Regions from separate parts of the Nonomuraea sp. NPDC001831 genome, predicted to be linked through region 3. Evidence: riboswitches for the same ligand, from Rfam matches in the RefSeq annotation. Region 3 holds a riboswitch; each other region holds the start of a gene.
What was found. A riboswitch is a leader RNA that binds a small molecule or an ion and turns the genes downstream of it on or off. The one in region 3 is predicted to bind cyclic di-AMP.

Region 1: another riboswitch for cyclic di-AMP. It lies ahead of ACFYYW_RS33020 (NlpC/P60 family protein); the one in region 3 lies ahead of ACFYYW_RS14270 (CHAP domain-containing protein).
Region 2: another riboswitch for cyclic di-AMP. It lies ahead of ACFYYW_RS11925 (C40 family peptidase); the one in region 3 lies ahead of ACFYYW_RS14270 (CHAP domain-containing protein).

The regions. Positions count from the first base shown of each region.
Region 1 is NZ_JBIATU010000012.1:130,537-135,147, reverse strand. It holds gene ACFYYW_RS33025 (LuxR C-terminal-related transcriptional regulator) at 221-433, shown strand; gene ACFYYW_RS33020 (NlpC/P60 family protein) at 563-1,606, opposite strand; cyclic di-AMP (ydaO/yuaA leader) riboswitch at 1,613-1,764, opposite strand; gene ACFYYW_RS33015 (amino-acid N-acetyltransferase) at 2,052-2,621, shown strand; gene ACFYYW_RS33010 (RDD family protein) at 2,707-4,305, shown strand; gene ACFYYW_RS33005 (RDD family protein) at 4,412-4,611, shown strand, end outside.
Region 2 is NZ_JBIATU010000003.1:201,360-205,970, forward strand. It holds gene ACFYYW_RS11915 (M48 family metallopeptidase) at 1-88, opposite strand, end outside; gene ACFYYW_RS11920 (hypothetical protein) at 100-927, opposite strand; gene ACFYYW_RS11925 (C40 family peptidase) at 1,079-1,561, opposite strand; cyclic di-AMP (ydaO/yuaA leader) riboswitch at 1,692-1,855, opposite strand; gene ACFYYW_RS11930 (NlpC/P60 family protein) at 2,189-3,115, opposite strand; gene ACFYYW_RS11935 (NYN domain-containing protein) at 3,248-4,570, opposite strand.
Region 3 is NZ_JBIATU010000003.1:765,891-770,501, reverse strand. It holds gene ACFYYW_RS14280 (glycosyl hydrolase family 18 protein) at 1-1,655, opposite strand, end outside; gene ACFYYW_RS14275 (luciferase family protein) at 1,898-2,245, shown strand; cyclic di-AMP (ydaO/yuaA leader) riboswitch at 2,506-2,643, shown strand; gene ACFYYW_RS14270 (CHAP domain-containing protein) at 2,658-3,377, shown strand; gene ACFYYW_RS14265 (TetR/AcrR family transcriptional regulator) at 3,430-3,978, opposite strand; gene ACFYYW_RS14260 (DUF1348 family protein) at 4,076-4,573, shown strand; gene ACFYYW_RS14255 (Tm-1-like ATP-binding domain-containing protein) at 4,584-4,611, shown strand, end outside.

The DNA.
Region 1 (4,611 bases), on a different contig from region 3:
ACCGGGCCGCCGAATTGATCGTTTGGACCGTTCATAGCTGATCACGGCGTGCCGACATATGCGGAGTACGTCACATATAAGTGATCATGTCAATAGCACTGGTCAAGGGCGCCGATTGTCGCGCTTGACGACCTTTCCGCGATGCGTTTACCTTCACCGAGACGAGCGGCTTTGCTTCGCCTGAAAGGTCCGAGTTCTGCTGTTGGGGGGAGGGCTCCCGGTGGATGTGCTCACAGAAGGCGTTGAGCTGAGCCACGCGGATTTGGCGTTACTGGCCGAGCTGGCCAGGGGGGTGACCGTCGATCGGGTCGGCAGGCGGCTGGACATCAGCGGACGGACCGTACGGCGCAGGCTGAGGGGCATCTGCGACCGCATCGGCGTGGCCACGGCGATCGAGGCCGTGGCATGGGCGGCGCGCCGCCAGCTCATCTAGCGGCGCTCATCTGGCGGCGCTCACCTGTCGGCGCCGGGCGAAGCAGCGCTGGATGAAGTGGCGCTGGGCGGTGTGGGGCTGGGCGATGTGGGGCTGGGCGATGTGGCGCCGGGTGGTGTGGGGCGCCGGTCAGTCCGCGATGCGCACGCCGCCGGCGAACGGCCGCCCGCCGATCGGGGCGACCCGCACGACGTCACCCGTGCGCGGGGCGTGGACCATCATGCCGCCGCCGATGTAGATGCCGACGTGGTGCAGGTCGCTGTAGAAGAACACCAGGTCGCCGGGGCGCAGCTGGTCACGGCTGACGTGCGTGCCGGCCGTCCACTGGTCGCCGGTGTAGTGGGGGAGCGAGATGCCCACGCGCTGGTAGGCGGCCATCACCAGGCCGGAGCAGTCGTAGGAGCGCGGCCCTTCGGCGCCCCACACGTACGGCTTGAGCTGCTGGGTGAGGGCCCACTTGACGGCCTGGGCCGCCTTGCCGTCGCCGATGACCGGCAGGTTGACGCGTACGGCCCGGGTGCCGGGACGGCCGGCCTCGCCCATGGCCCGCCGGTAGAGGTTGCTCTCCACCTTGGTGACCAGCTTGGTGATCTTCGAGCGCTTGGCCTCCAGATCGGTGACGATCTTCTGGACCTCGGCGATGCGGGTCTTCGCGCCGGCCCTGGCCCGCTCGGCGGCCTCCATGGCCTTGGCGAGCTGGTTGACCTCCTCGCCCTGCTGCTGTTCGAGCGCGTACGTGGTCGCGGCCCGGTCGAGGAAGGTCTCGGGGTCGCCGGACTGGGCGAAGGCCAGGGCTTTGTCCAGGCCGCCGGTGATGTAGGCGTTCTGGGCGAGCAGCGAGGCCCTGGCGCGCCTGGCGGCCAGGTCGGACTCGCTGGTGGCCAGGATCTTCTGGGCGGAGTCGTTGGCCTTCTGCGCGGCCTTCAGCCGTTCGCGCTGCTCGTTGTACTGCTCGGCCAGCGTCTCGATCTCTTCGTGCAGCTTCTCCACCTGGTCGGAGAGCTCGGAGAGCGACGGCTTCGGGTCGGCGGCGGCGGAACCGACGGGGACGGCGAACAGCATCGCGGCGACGGTGACGCCGATGACGCCGAGGCGGCGTGCGCGCCTGGCCTGTTCCTGGGGGCGGGCGTGCCTGCCCCCCGTCTTCCCCGAGCGGTCGAGCGTCCGCTTCACCAACCGAGCTCCTCTCATCGACGCCGGCCGGGTTAGCTGACGGGTTCGGGCCGGAGCAGCCCTACCGAGATGGTCGGATTCACCCCAAGTGGCGGCGCTGGCTGCTCGCCGCCGTTGGTTCCCCGGCTTCCCTTGCGGGAATTGGGCGTGTCTTTCCGCGCGCATTACGCGGAGAACATCGTCGCTGGACACTAATGCACTCCGGGTTCACGCTCAACCGGAACTGCCGAGTCTGTAGAGGTTTCACAACTGAAGGGTCACAAGGTGATCTCGTGGGTAGCCGTACGGAAGCGGGCTTCTGCACCTTTTGTCCAGCATTCGGGGCGCTGAGGTCTGGAGGAAAGCTCCAAGTCGGCTCGTGTTCACCCGACCACGGGATGTGATGAGATGCCCGAGACGTGGGATTTAGGGCCGAGCCGTAATGAGATCTGTACCCTGGAGAGCCATGGAGCAGGTGGCCGAAGTGGCAGTCCCCGAGACCGCGGTCGTGGTCAGGCGTGCCCGCACGCCCGACGTGCGTGCGATCAGGCGTCTCGTGGATACCTACGCGGGCGCGGGTCCGCGGCTCCTGGAGAAGGCCACGGTCACGCTGTACGAGGACGTCCAGGAGTTCTGGGTGGCCGAGCGGGACGGGGAGGTCGTCGGCTGCGGCGCGCTCCACGTGCTGTGGGAGGACCTCGCCGAGGTCCGTACGGTGGCCGTCGATCCCGCGTGCCGGGGGCTGGGTGTGGGGCGGCGGATCGTCTCGGCACTCGTCCGGCAGGCGAAGGATCTGGGGCTGCGGCGTGTATTCTGTCTGACTTTTGAGGTCGACTTCTTCGCGAGGCACGGTTTCCGCCCCATCCAGGGCACCCCGGTCTCACCCGAGGTCTACGCCGAGTTGCTGGCCTCGTACGACGAGGGTGTGGCGGAGTTCCTTGATCTGGAACACGTCAAACCGAACACCCTTGGCAACACCCGCATGCTGCTGCATCTGACATCGGGTGACGCGGACCTTGACCACTTGGAAAGGTGATTGTTGATACCTATGTCGATACGTTGGGCAGCACAGGCATGTGTCCTGACACGTGCCACATGCGCACTCGAAGCGAGGTGACACGGTGAGCACCGGACAGCCGCCGTACCCACAGGACGATTCCGGCGAGAACCCCGAGTACGGGCAGCACCACGGCCGTCGGCCCGGTGAGCCCGACCCGGACGTGACTGTGGTCGGCTACCGGGCGGACGATGCCTTCGGCCAGCCCCCATACGGTCAGCAGCAGCAACAGGGCTATGGCCAGCAACAGCAGTACGGCCAGCAACAGCAGCAGTACGGCCAGCAGCAGGGCTACGGCCAGCAGCCCCAGTACGGCCAGCAGGCCGCCTCGGGCCAGCAGGGTTACGGCCAGCAGCAGGGTTACGGTCAGCAGCCGCAGTCCTCCGGCCAGCAGTACACCCAGCCGGGCTACGGCCAGGAGGCCCAGTACGGCCAGCAGGCCGGCTCGGGTCAGCAGGGTTACGGCCAGCAGCCGCAGTCCTCCGGCCAGCAGTACACGCAGCCCGGCTACGGCCAGGACGCCCAGTACGGCCAGCAGGGTTACGGCCAGCAGCCCGCCTCGGGCCAGCAGTACGCCCAGCCCGGCTACGGCCAGCAGGCCACGCCGGGTCAGCAGGGTTACGGCCAGGACGCCCAGTACGGCCAGCAGGGCTACGGCCAGCAGGCCGCCGCGGGTCAGCAGGGCTACGGCCAGCAACCCCAGTACGGCCAGCAGCCGCAGTCCCAGCCCGACTACGGCCAGCAGCAGGGCTACGGCCAGGACGCCCAGTACGGCCAGCAGGCCGCCTCGGGCCAGCAGGGCTACGGCCAGCAGCCGCAGTCCTCCGGCCAGCAGTACGCCCAGCCCGGCTACGGCCAGCAGGCCGCGTCGGGCCAGCAGGGTTACGGCCAGGAGGCCCAGTACGGCCAGCAGGGCTACGGGCAGCAGTCGCAACCCGACTACGGCCAGCAGCAGGGCTACGGCCAGGACGCCCAGTACGGCCAGCAGGGCGGCTACGCCCAGCAGCAGTACGGCGACCAGCAACAGGGTTACGGCCAGCAGTACGGCGACCAGCAGCAGTACGGCCAGGCATACGGCCAGCAGCAGCAGTCGCAGCCCTACGGCCAGCCCGGCTACGGCCAGCCCTACGGTCAGCCCGTCGGCGTGCAGCCCCCGGGCGCGCCGGCTCCTCTGGCGGAGTGGTGGCAGCGTCTGGTCGCGAGGATCATCGACGGCGTCATCCTCGGCATCGTGAACGTCGTGGTCAGCCTCATCCTGGGCCTGCTCGCGGTCGGTTACGACTCGGCGACCGGCCTGACCTCCGGCCTCCTGTCACCCTTCGTCATCGCCCTCCTGTCGTCGATCGTGACGACCGCCATCTGGGTGTGCTACGAGTTCTTCCTGACGAAGATGAACGGCCAGACGGTCGGCAAGATGGTCATGGGGATCAAGGTCGTGCCGGTGGGCCAGGCCCTTCCTCCGGGCGGGCTCACGTCCGACCTGGCGATCAAGCGTGCCGGCGTCACCTGGGGCGGCTACATCCTGAGCTGGCTCCCGTTCCTCGGCCCGCTGCTCGCCTGGGCGTGCGTCGCGGTCAACGGCGCCTCGCAGCTGTGGGACAAGCCGCTGCAGCAGACGTTCGCGGACAAGTTCACGGGCACGGTGGTCGTGAAGATCAAGTAATCCCGCGTCAGCGTAAAACAGGGGCCGGCTTCCCGCCGGCCTCTGTTTTGTGTGTGCGGGGCGTACCAAAATGGGGGGTACGACCGCCGACCACGTGAGGTGGGATATGGCCGGGACACCGTCGTGGCCGGGCGCCGTGCCCGCGGAATGGTGGGAACGCCTCGCCGCCCGCTTCATTGAGGCGCTGGTCTTCGGGGTCTTCTATTACATTCTGTTCATCGCGCTGTGGGGCGTCTTCCGGACTGTCGGGATGGTGGAGGCGTTCGACGGGCGGCTGCCCGGGCTCTTGGCCTGGTTCCTGGCCGG
Region 2 (4,611 bases), 560 kb from region 3:
GCGCCGCCGTGCCGGGCTCGTCGGCCACTCCGGCGACCGCTCCGGCGGGCTCGTCCCCTTCCCGGGGCGGGTCGTTCCGCTCGCTCATCTGCCTCCCCTTCACGCGAGCTGCTCTCGTACGTACTCGCGCCACCGTGCCGCCAGTGTCTCGGCGGTGAGCCCCACGGAGGCGAGCGCCTGATCGACGCCGGCCACGCGGGCATCACGGTAGAGCCGTACCAGGGTCCCGTCACCGAACCGGTCTGCGAGGAAGCGACACGCCATCCAGGCCTCCTGGTACGCCCGCGCGAGCCGTCCGGGGTCGGCCGCCGTGGGGGCGAAAGCCGCAGGTCCGGGCAACTCGCTCGGCAGTCGGCCGGCCCGTACGTCGGCGGCCAGTTCGGCGGCGGCCGTCCCGACGGGGAGCCCGGCGTCGCGGTAGGCCACGTAGTCGGCGAACCCCTCGTAGAGCCAGACGGGCAGCCGGTCGGTGCCCGCGGCGACGTGGGTGAGCTCATGGGTGAGGACGACGTCGCGTCCCGTGGGGGTGAGCCGGGCGAAGGAGCCCGGCACGACGATCACCCTGGCGCCGTCGGCCACCGCGGCCAGCCCGTCCAGCGGGCCCGTGCCCGCCAGCCCGGCCGCCTCCGCGTCGGAGTCCGGCACGACGACCAGCGCGCGTACCGGCCGGCCGAGCACCGCGGACACCCGCGCTCCGGCGAGGTCCGCGCGGCGGGCCAGATCGGCGAGCACGCCGGGGTCGGCGCGATGCCCCACGACCACGGACCGTGCGCCGCGGGCCACCTGACCGCCGTCGCTCCACAACCCGCGCGCCCCGGCGGGCAGGACGGCGGCGGGCGGCGCGTCGGCGACCACGAGAGCCGCCGCCAGCAGGACCGAAAGGAGCAGGCGCGGACCACGGAGGGACGGACGCACCTGCGAGGACACGGCCCGATGCTAGTAGGCCCACACCCCTCCCGGCCCCTTCACGAGACCAGCCCCTTCACGAGACGAGCCCTTTACGAGACCAGCCCTTCACGGGCCCGGGCATGCGACAGGCCCCGGCCCGGACCGGGGAGGGTCCGGGCGGGGCCCGTTGTCACGCGCCGGGACGCACCGCGCCGACGAACGACGACTTCCGCCATCCGCCCAGTTTGTCGATGCGCACCCGTTCGCCGGTCCGCGGCGAATGGACCATCTTGCCGTGGCCGACGTACATGCCGACGTGGCCCAGCCCGTTGAAGAACATCAGGTCGCCCGGCTTGAGATTGCGCCAGGAGACCTTCCGCTTGATGCGGGCGAACTGGCTGTTCGTCACGCGCGGGAGTCGTACTCCGGCCTTCTTCCAGGCGTACTGGACGAGTCCGGAGCAGTCGAACGCACCAGGGCCCGTGGCCCCGTACCGGTACGGGTCGCCGACCTGATGCTTGGCGACGGCGACGGCCCTGCGGGCCTTCGACGCCTGCCGCGCGGCCTTCGCCGACTTCGCGGACCTGACGGTCTTCGCCGACTTGGCCGACTTCGCAGTGGCCGCCTTGGCGGTGCTGGACACCGCGGTGAGCCTGACGGCCGATTCGCTCACCGTCTGCGCCCCGGCCGGTACGGCATGGAGAACCGCACCTCCGGCCGTCACGGTCATCGTGAGTGCGACGCCCCTCAGGGCGAGACGGGACAGACGGGGGTTATGCAGGGAGGTAGACAGGATTTCTCCTTGTGTCTTCCACGAACGCCTACCGGGTTAGCTGACGGATTCGGGCCTGGAAGTCGCCCTACGGCGCGATGACGCGCCGATTCACCCCTGATCCCGGGGGATGACGGGATCTTTGGGTCCCCGGCTCCGTGCCTCCTGGCTGCACGGACTCGGCAGGTCGCCACCCGATGTTGTGCCTGAACGGGGATATCGGCGGCGACCGCTGGATTTCTCTCTGGTCCGCATCGGGGTTCCGATGTCGATCCGCGGTGCGCATGGCTTGCTGACCGCGACGCCAGAAACTACGCCGAGGGGTCAAGATTTGGCAAAGGGAGACACGGCCTGTAAAGATCAGATAAGGACAGGAGTCAAGGGTGAAACCGCTGCTGGAACCGAGGGTTCCGTTACAGATTTGTGACCCTTCTCACACTTCCCGGCACACCTGATTGTCAGGGCGCTTTCGCCCCATTTGTCCCATTCGCCTCAGGGGTCACGCACACCGGTTCGGGCGGGGCCGAGTCAGGGGCGGATGGCTCCGACGAGAGGGCGGCCGTAGTCGGCGAGGCGGACGACCTTGACGACGTCACCCGTCTGCGGCGCGTGGACGATCTTGCCGCCGCCCGCGTAGATGCTGACGTGCCCGAGCCCCTCGCTGAAGATCAGGTCCCCCGGCTGGAGGTCCTTGAGGTCCACCTTGCGGCTCGCGCCCCAGGCCCACTGCTGCCAGGTCGTACGCGGCAGCGAGACGCCGGCGGCGCGCCAGGCGGCCTGGGTCAGCCCTGAGCAGTCGTAGCCGCGCGGGCCCGTGCCGCCGAAGATGTACGGCTTGCCGACCTGGGCGAAGGCGAAGTTGAGCACGGCGGCCGCGCTGCCCGAGGCGGGACCGGTGTACTTGATGCCGGTGCTGTTGGGGTTGCCCGGGTTGTAGGCCCCCAGCTTGTCCAGGAGCTTCTTCTGCTGGCCGACCAGCTTCAGCACCTCGGCCCGCTCCTTCTGGACGGCGTCCCGCTCCTTGTCGGCGTCGGCCAGCGCGGTCTCGGCGTTGTCGCGCTCGGCCTTGAGCCCCTTGTTCTCCCGGTCGAACGCGGCCAGCTTCTCCAGCCGCTCGCGCGAGAGCTGCCCGGCCATGGCCAGCCCGGCCAGCAGATTCTCGGGGTCGTTGACGCCGACCATGCCAGGCAGGGAGGTGACGTCCCCGCCCAGCTTGTACGAGTCCACCGCCACCTTGATGATCTCGGCGCGGAGGTCGGCGACCGTCTGCAGCTTCTGCTTGTAGCGGTCGTTCAGCCTGGTGTAGGCGTCCTTGGCCTTCTTGTAGTTCTCGGTCGCCGTGTTGTACCGGTCGACGACCTTGTCGGCCTTGTCGTTGAGCTTGTCCAGCTTGGCCTTGGCCTGTTTGAGAGTGGGCTTGGGATCAGCGAGCGCCGCACCCATCGGGACCGTCATCAGTCCGATCGCGAGACCCGCGGCCACCGCCACCCGGCCAAACCTCACAGCGTCGCCTCCCAGGGATTACACCTGGGGCGAAATAGTACAGAAGTGGCGGGTGGCGTCTCGCCAATAGTGCTAATTCGTAACTTATGCGCGGCCCAACCGGCGCAGCAGCAGACCGGACGGAACCGGTCTGGCGCCCATCCGGCGTACGGACTCGGCCACCTCGCGGTCGGAGGAGACGACGGCGATGGCCCGGCCGGGCGGCTCGGCCCGGACGAGCTGGCGGATGAGGTCGTCGGCGATCTCCCCCGGCGCGCTGAAGAGCACCCGCACCCCGCGCGGCGCCACCACCTGCACCGGCGCGTTGAGCTCGGCGCCGTCGAAGACCACCGTCACCTCGACGCGGGTCTGGGCGACCAGCCCGCCGAGGCCGGTCATCAGCCGGTTGCGCTGGTCGGCGAGGGTGAGCGTGCCGTAGCCGGTCTTCGTGACGTTGTAGCCGTCGATGATCAGGTGCACCTGCGGCAGTGCCAGGAGCTGGTCGAGGAGCTGGGGGTCGTCGTCGGCCAGGGCCCGCGCGGGCACGCCGCGCACCCCGGGACGCTCGCCGGTGCTGGCCGCGACCGAGTCGGCGGGCCTGCTGATCGTGGTGGGCAGCGCCAGCTCCCTGCGCAGCCCGGCCGAGGCGTCCTGCAGGGCGTCGAGCAGCACCCTGATGCGGGCGTCCTCGATGCTGCGGCCCTCGCGGGCGGCCCGGCGGGAGGCTTCGAGCTGCCTCTCCACGTCGGCCAGGCGCTCGCGCAGGCGGCGCAGCTCGGCCTCGCCCGCGTTGCCGGCGGTGGAGGCGGCGTGCCGGGCGTCGTCGGCGGCCTGTTCCATCTCCTCGGCCCTGCGGGTGGCGGCCTTGGCCCGCTCGCGGGCGTCGTGGAGCTTGCGCCGCAGGTCGGAGTTCTCGGCGCGGGCCGCCTTGATCTGCTCGCGCAGCCGGTCGGCCTCCTCCTTGGCGGCGCTCTTCTGGGCGGCGAGCTGCTCGCGCAGCCGCGTCACGGCCTCCTCGCGCTCGGACCCCTCGGCCGCCACGGCGGACTGCTCCAGGTCGGCGCGGGCGGTTTCGATCATCTCCGCCCAGCCGGGCGGTCTGGTGAGATAGGCTGCGGCAGCCACCAGCACGGGGTCGGCGGCGGGCGGCACACTGCCCTCGGCCAGCGCGGCGACCAGCTCGGGCCACCCGGCGGCGACGGACTCGGCGACCAGTTCGCGGAACTTCTTGTCGTTCTCCAGCTGCGCGGCGATCGGCGCGCTGCCCAGCTTGGCGCGCTTGCGCGGGTCGAACTTGGCGATGCCGCGCAGCGGCGGCGGCACGGAGACGGCGGGCATCGTGCCGAGGACCTGCGCGGCCAGGTCGACGACGTTGAGGCGCACCTGCTCGGGAAGCGGGCGAGACAGGCCTTCACCCGCTGAACTCATCCCACTTGTCCCTTCGTGACATGCCCTTTCAGACAAGGGTA
Region 3 (4,611 bases):
CCGCGGCCGTAGAAGCCGATGCCGAGCAGCAGCTTGGCGGCCGGGACGCCCTTGCTCTTGAGCTTCTGGATGGCGTTGTCGGTGTAGAAGCCGGGGACCGGGATCTTGTCCCAGGTGGTGAGCGGCGAGTGCGGGGCGGTCGGGCCCTTCGCGTCCCAGCCGCCGAAGAAGTCGTACGTCATGACGTTGTACCAGTCGACGTACTGGGCGGCGCCGCCGTAGTCGGCCGCGTCGATCTTGCCGCCGTCGTTGCCGTCCGCGGTGATGGCCGCGGTGACCAGGTTGTTCGCGCCGAAGCGCGAGCGCAGCGCGGACATCACGTTCTTGAACGCCGCCGCGCCGCTGGTGTCACAGGTCAGGCCGCAGGCGTTCGGGTACTCCCAGTCGATGTCGATGCCGTCGAAGACGTCGGCCCAGCGGGGGTCCTCCACCAGCTTGTAGCAGGAGTCGGCGAAGGCCGTCGGGTTCTGCGCCGCCTGGCCGAAGCCGCCGGACCAGGTCCAGCCGCCGAAGGAGAAGAGCACCTTCAGGTTGGGGTACTTCTTCTTCAGCTTGCGCAGCTGGTTGAAGCTGCCGCGCAGCGCGCCGTTGTCCCAGGTGTCGGCGACGCCGTCGACGCTCTCGCCCGCCTGGTAGAAGCGGTCGTAGTCGGCGTAGCTGTCGCCGATCGTGCACTGCCCGTTCTGCACGTTGCCGAACGCGTAGTTGATGTGGGTCAGCTTGGCCGCCGAGCCGCTGGTGTCGATGTTCTTGACGTGGTAGCCGCGCTGGTAGACGCCCCACTGGACGAAGTAGCCCAGCACCTTGTTGCCGCCGCCACCGCCGCCGCCCGTGGTGGTCGCGGTGATCTGGTTGCTGTCGGCCGAGCGGTTGCCGGCCGCGTCACGCGCGCGCACGGTGTAGGTGTAGGACGTGTTGGCGCTGAGGCCGCTGTCGTTGTACGTGGTGCCGGTGACAGTGGTGACCAGGGTGCCGCCGCGGTAGACCTCGTAGCCGGTGACCGCCACGTTGTCGGTGGAGGCGTTCCAGGCCAGCGCGACGCTGTTGTTGCTGACGCCGGTCGAGCGCAGGTTGCCGGGCACCGACGGCGGGGTCTTGTCGTCGCCGCCACCGCCGCCGGTGGTCGTCGCGGAGATCTGGTTGCTGTCGGCCGAGCGGTTGCCGGCCGCGTCACGCGCGCGCACGGTGTAGGTGTAGGACGTGTTGGCGCTGAGGCCGCTGTCGTTGTACGTGGTGCCGGTGACAGTGGTGACCAGGGTGCCGCCCCGGTAGACCTCGTAGCCGGTCACGGCCACGTTGTCGGTGGAGGCGTTCCAGGCCAGGGCCACGCTCGTGTCCGTGACGCCGGTCGAGCGCAGGTTGCCCGGCACCGACGGCGCGGTCGTGTCGGTGCCGCCGCCGCCGGAGACCTTCCACAGCGCCGCCACGTTCGGCGGCTCCCAGCCGGGCTGCGAGGTGTGCGCCTGGAGGCAGACGTAGTCCACGCCGTTGTAGGTGACGACCGTGCCCGCCGTGTAGGCGGTCCACGGGGCCCAGGCCGCCGCGTACGCCACCGTGCTGGCGGAGGCGAGCGTCGGGACGGCCACGGCCGCGGTGAGGGGCAGGGCCAATGCCGCCATTCCCGCCAGGACCTTGCTCAGAATGGTGTGTTTCATGTCGCTCCGACATCCGTTGGGGGGTGTGTGGGGAGTGGGATGGGAGACTTCTGGGGAAACTATTAGGAAAGTTTCCTTTAAGTTGTGAATCGACGGTAGCCGCTGCCTGGGGGAGCGTCAATACGTATCGGTCAGGTGTCCGTAACCGTGCCGGTCAGACCCCGGACACGCCCGTTCACGAGGGGATAACGGTTCCGGAACGGGGGCTGACGGCGGGGTGAGCCGTGGCTCAGCATGGGAGCGTGGCAGGAATCTCCGCCTGGCGGCGGACGCCCACGCGACGCGGACCCTACGTGGCCCGCGCGGTCGCGGAGTTACGGTCCTGGCCGTCGCTGAACGTCAGCGGCACCGGTCAGCAGGTCGCCTTCGCCGTACACGGAACCGAGATCCTGCGCCTGGCCGGCCGGGACGAGATCCACGTACGGCTCACCGCCCCCGCCATCGGCCGCCTGGAGCCGTATCTGGGGGCGTGCGACCAGGTCCATGCCTGCCGCGACGGCGCCTGGGTCGCCGTGCAGGTCGACGCCGAGCCCGATCTGGAATTGTTGCTGGCGCTCACGAGCGTGGCGATAAAGGCGCACGTGGCGTGAACCGATTCGGCGCGTAGCGTTTCTCGCACGCAGCGTCGAAATTATTGCCGCCATTTGCCGGGGAATTACTCGCCGGGTAGCTTGGTTGTACCCAGCCGAACGGGGAGTCGTCCCAGGTAGGGATGGCATTGCCTGGGAATTACCCAAGCGGGACCCGTGTTGTACAGAATCGATGCGGACATCTCCGCGTCCGGGCGTCGCACATATACCTTCAGGCCCTTTCCTGGGCCCGGGAAGACGATGCGTCAGCCCTTTGCCTGACCAAGAGACCGCTGAATCCGCCTGTGCGCGGAACCGGGGACCCATGTGTCCAATGGGGTGAATCGGCACCGTGGTGCCGTAGGGCAGCTTCCCGCCCGAACCCGTCAGCTAACCCGGCAAGCGGCACGGAAGCTCAAGGAGTAACACCCTCATGGCCAAGCACCGTCTTCACCGTGCCTACAAGCTCGACCTCGCCAAGATCGCTCTCGGCGCGACCGCCGTCGCCGGCGTGCTCGGCACGCACGCGGCAGTGAACGCCGACGCCACCCACGCCACCGCCCACACCGCAACCCAGACCGCCAAGGTCGCCGGCGTGGCCGCCCAGCCGCGCGTCGCGCAGAACCGCGCCGCCGACGAGAGCGCCAAGGGCAAGGTCAACGTCACCGCCGCCCAGGTGCTGGCCACGGCCCGCGCCCAGGTCGGCACCTCCGAGGACGCCAACGGCGGCGGCACCAAGTTCCAGAAGTGGTACGCCGACTCCCAGCGCGCCGCCGAGACCGCCGCCCGCGACGGCGGCAACCGCGCCATGTACCTGAACGCCCCCTGGTGCTCGATGTTCGTCTCCTGGGTCGGCGAGCAGACCGGCGCCCGCCCGCAGGTCGGCTGGGACGCCTACACCGTGACCCACGCCAAGTGGTTCGCCGCCAACGACCGCTGGGGCACCGAGGCCAGGCCGGGCGCCGTCGTCTTCTTCTCCTGGAGCGGCAGCAAGAGCCTGAACGACATCCAGCACGTCGGCTTCGTCGTCAAGGACAACGGCGACGGCACGATCTCCACGATCGAGGGCAACACCGGCAACGGCAAGGTCGAGCAGCGCGTCCGCCCGACCTCGCAGGTCGTCGGCTACGGCTACCCGTCCTACGCCGCCTGATCCTGCTCTGCCGAAGAGCGCACTCCCCGCGGGGAGTGCGCTCTTTCGCGTCTCAGGGCCGCCGATGCTGGTGGACCAGAACCGCCGCGGCCTGTCCGGCCGAGCGGGCCGCGGCCGGCTCCCCGGAGATCATCGCGGTCACCGTGGCGCCGTCGATCAGGGTGAGCAGCTGCTCGGCGAGCAGGCCGGGGTCGCCGGCTCCCGCCTCCTCGGCGAGCGTGCGCAGGTAGGCGCGCAGGCGCTCCTTGTGCTCGCGCACCGCCATGCGGACGGCGGCCGAACCGGCGCCCAGCTCGGCGAAGGCGTTGGCGAACCCGCAGCCGCGGAAGTCGTCCTCGGTGAACCAGCGTTCCAGCCACGCGAAGACCGCCGGGACGCGGTCGCCGGCGCCCGCCACGTACGCGGTGAGCGAGGCCATCCAGCGTTCGTCGCGCCGCCGCAGATAGGCCACGACCAGCGCCTCCTTCGACGGGAAACACTGGTAGAGGCGTTTCAGCGAGACTCCGGAGGCGGCCCGGATCTCGTCCATGCCGACCGCCTGCACGCCGCGGCGGTAGAAGAGGTCGCCGGCGGCGTCCAGCAACCGCTGCTCGTGATCCATGACACCCCTCCAGGTGCTTGCCGCGGAGAACGCTCGTTCTCTACGCTATCGCACAAGCCGGGAGAACGACCGTTCTCTCGATCGGAGAGGACAGCCCATGACCCGCCCGCCCGTCCCGCCGTTCACCGAGGAGACCGCCCGGATCAAGGTCCAGGCCGCCGAGGACGCCTGGAACACCCGCGACCCCGACCGCGTCGCGCTCGCGTACACCGAGGACTCCGTGTGGCGCAACCGCGGCGAGTTCGTCACCGGCCGCGCCGCGATCGCGGAGTTCCTGCGCCGCAAGTGGGCCCGCGAGCTGGACTACGCCCTGCGCAAGGAGCTGTGGGCGGTCACCGGCGACCGCATCGCCGTGCGCTTCCAGTACGAGTCCCGCGACGCCGCCGGCCAGTGGTGGCGCAGCTATGGCAACGAGCAGTGGGAGTTCGACGCGTCGGGGCTGATGCGCCGCCGCGAGGCCAGCATCAACGACGTCGCCATCACCGAGGAGGAACGCCGCATCTTCGGCGCGCGCCCGCTGTCCGAGCACGGCGTGGACGTCCTCGGCATCCGCCACGCCGAGATCGCCGGGGTAAGGTCGGAAGGCCGATCGTAGGAGGTCTGACATGGCGGTCTTGCTGCTGGGCACCCTCG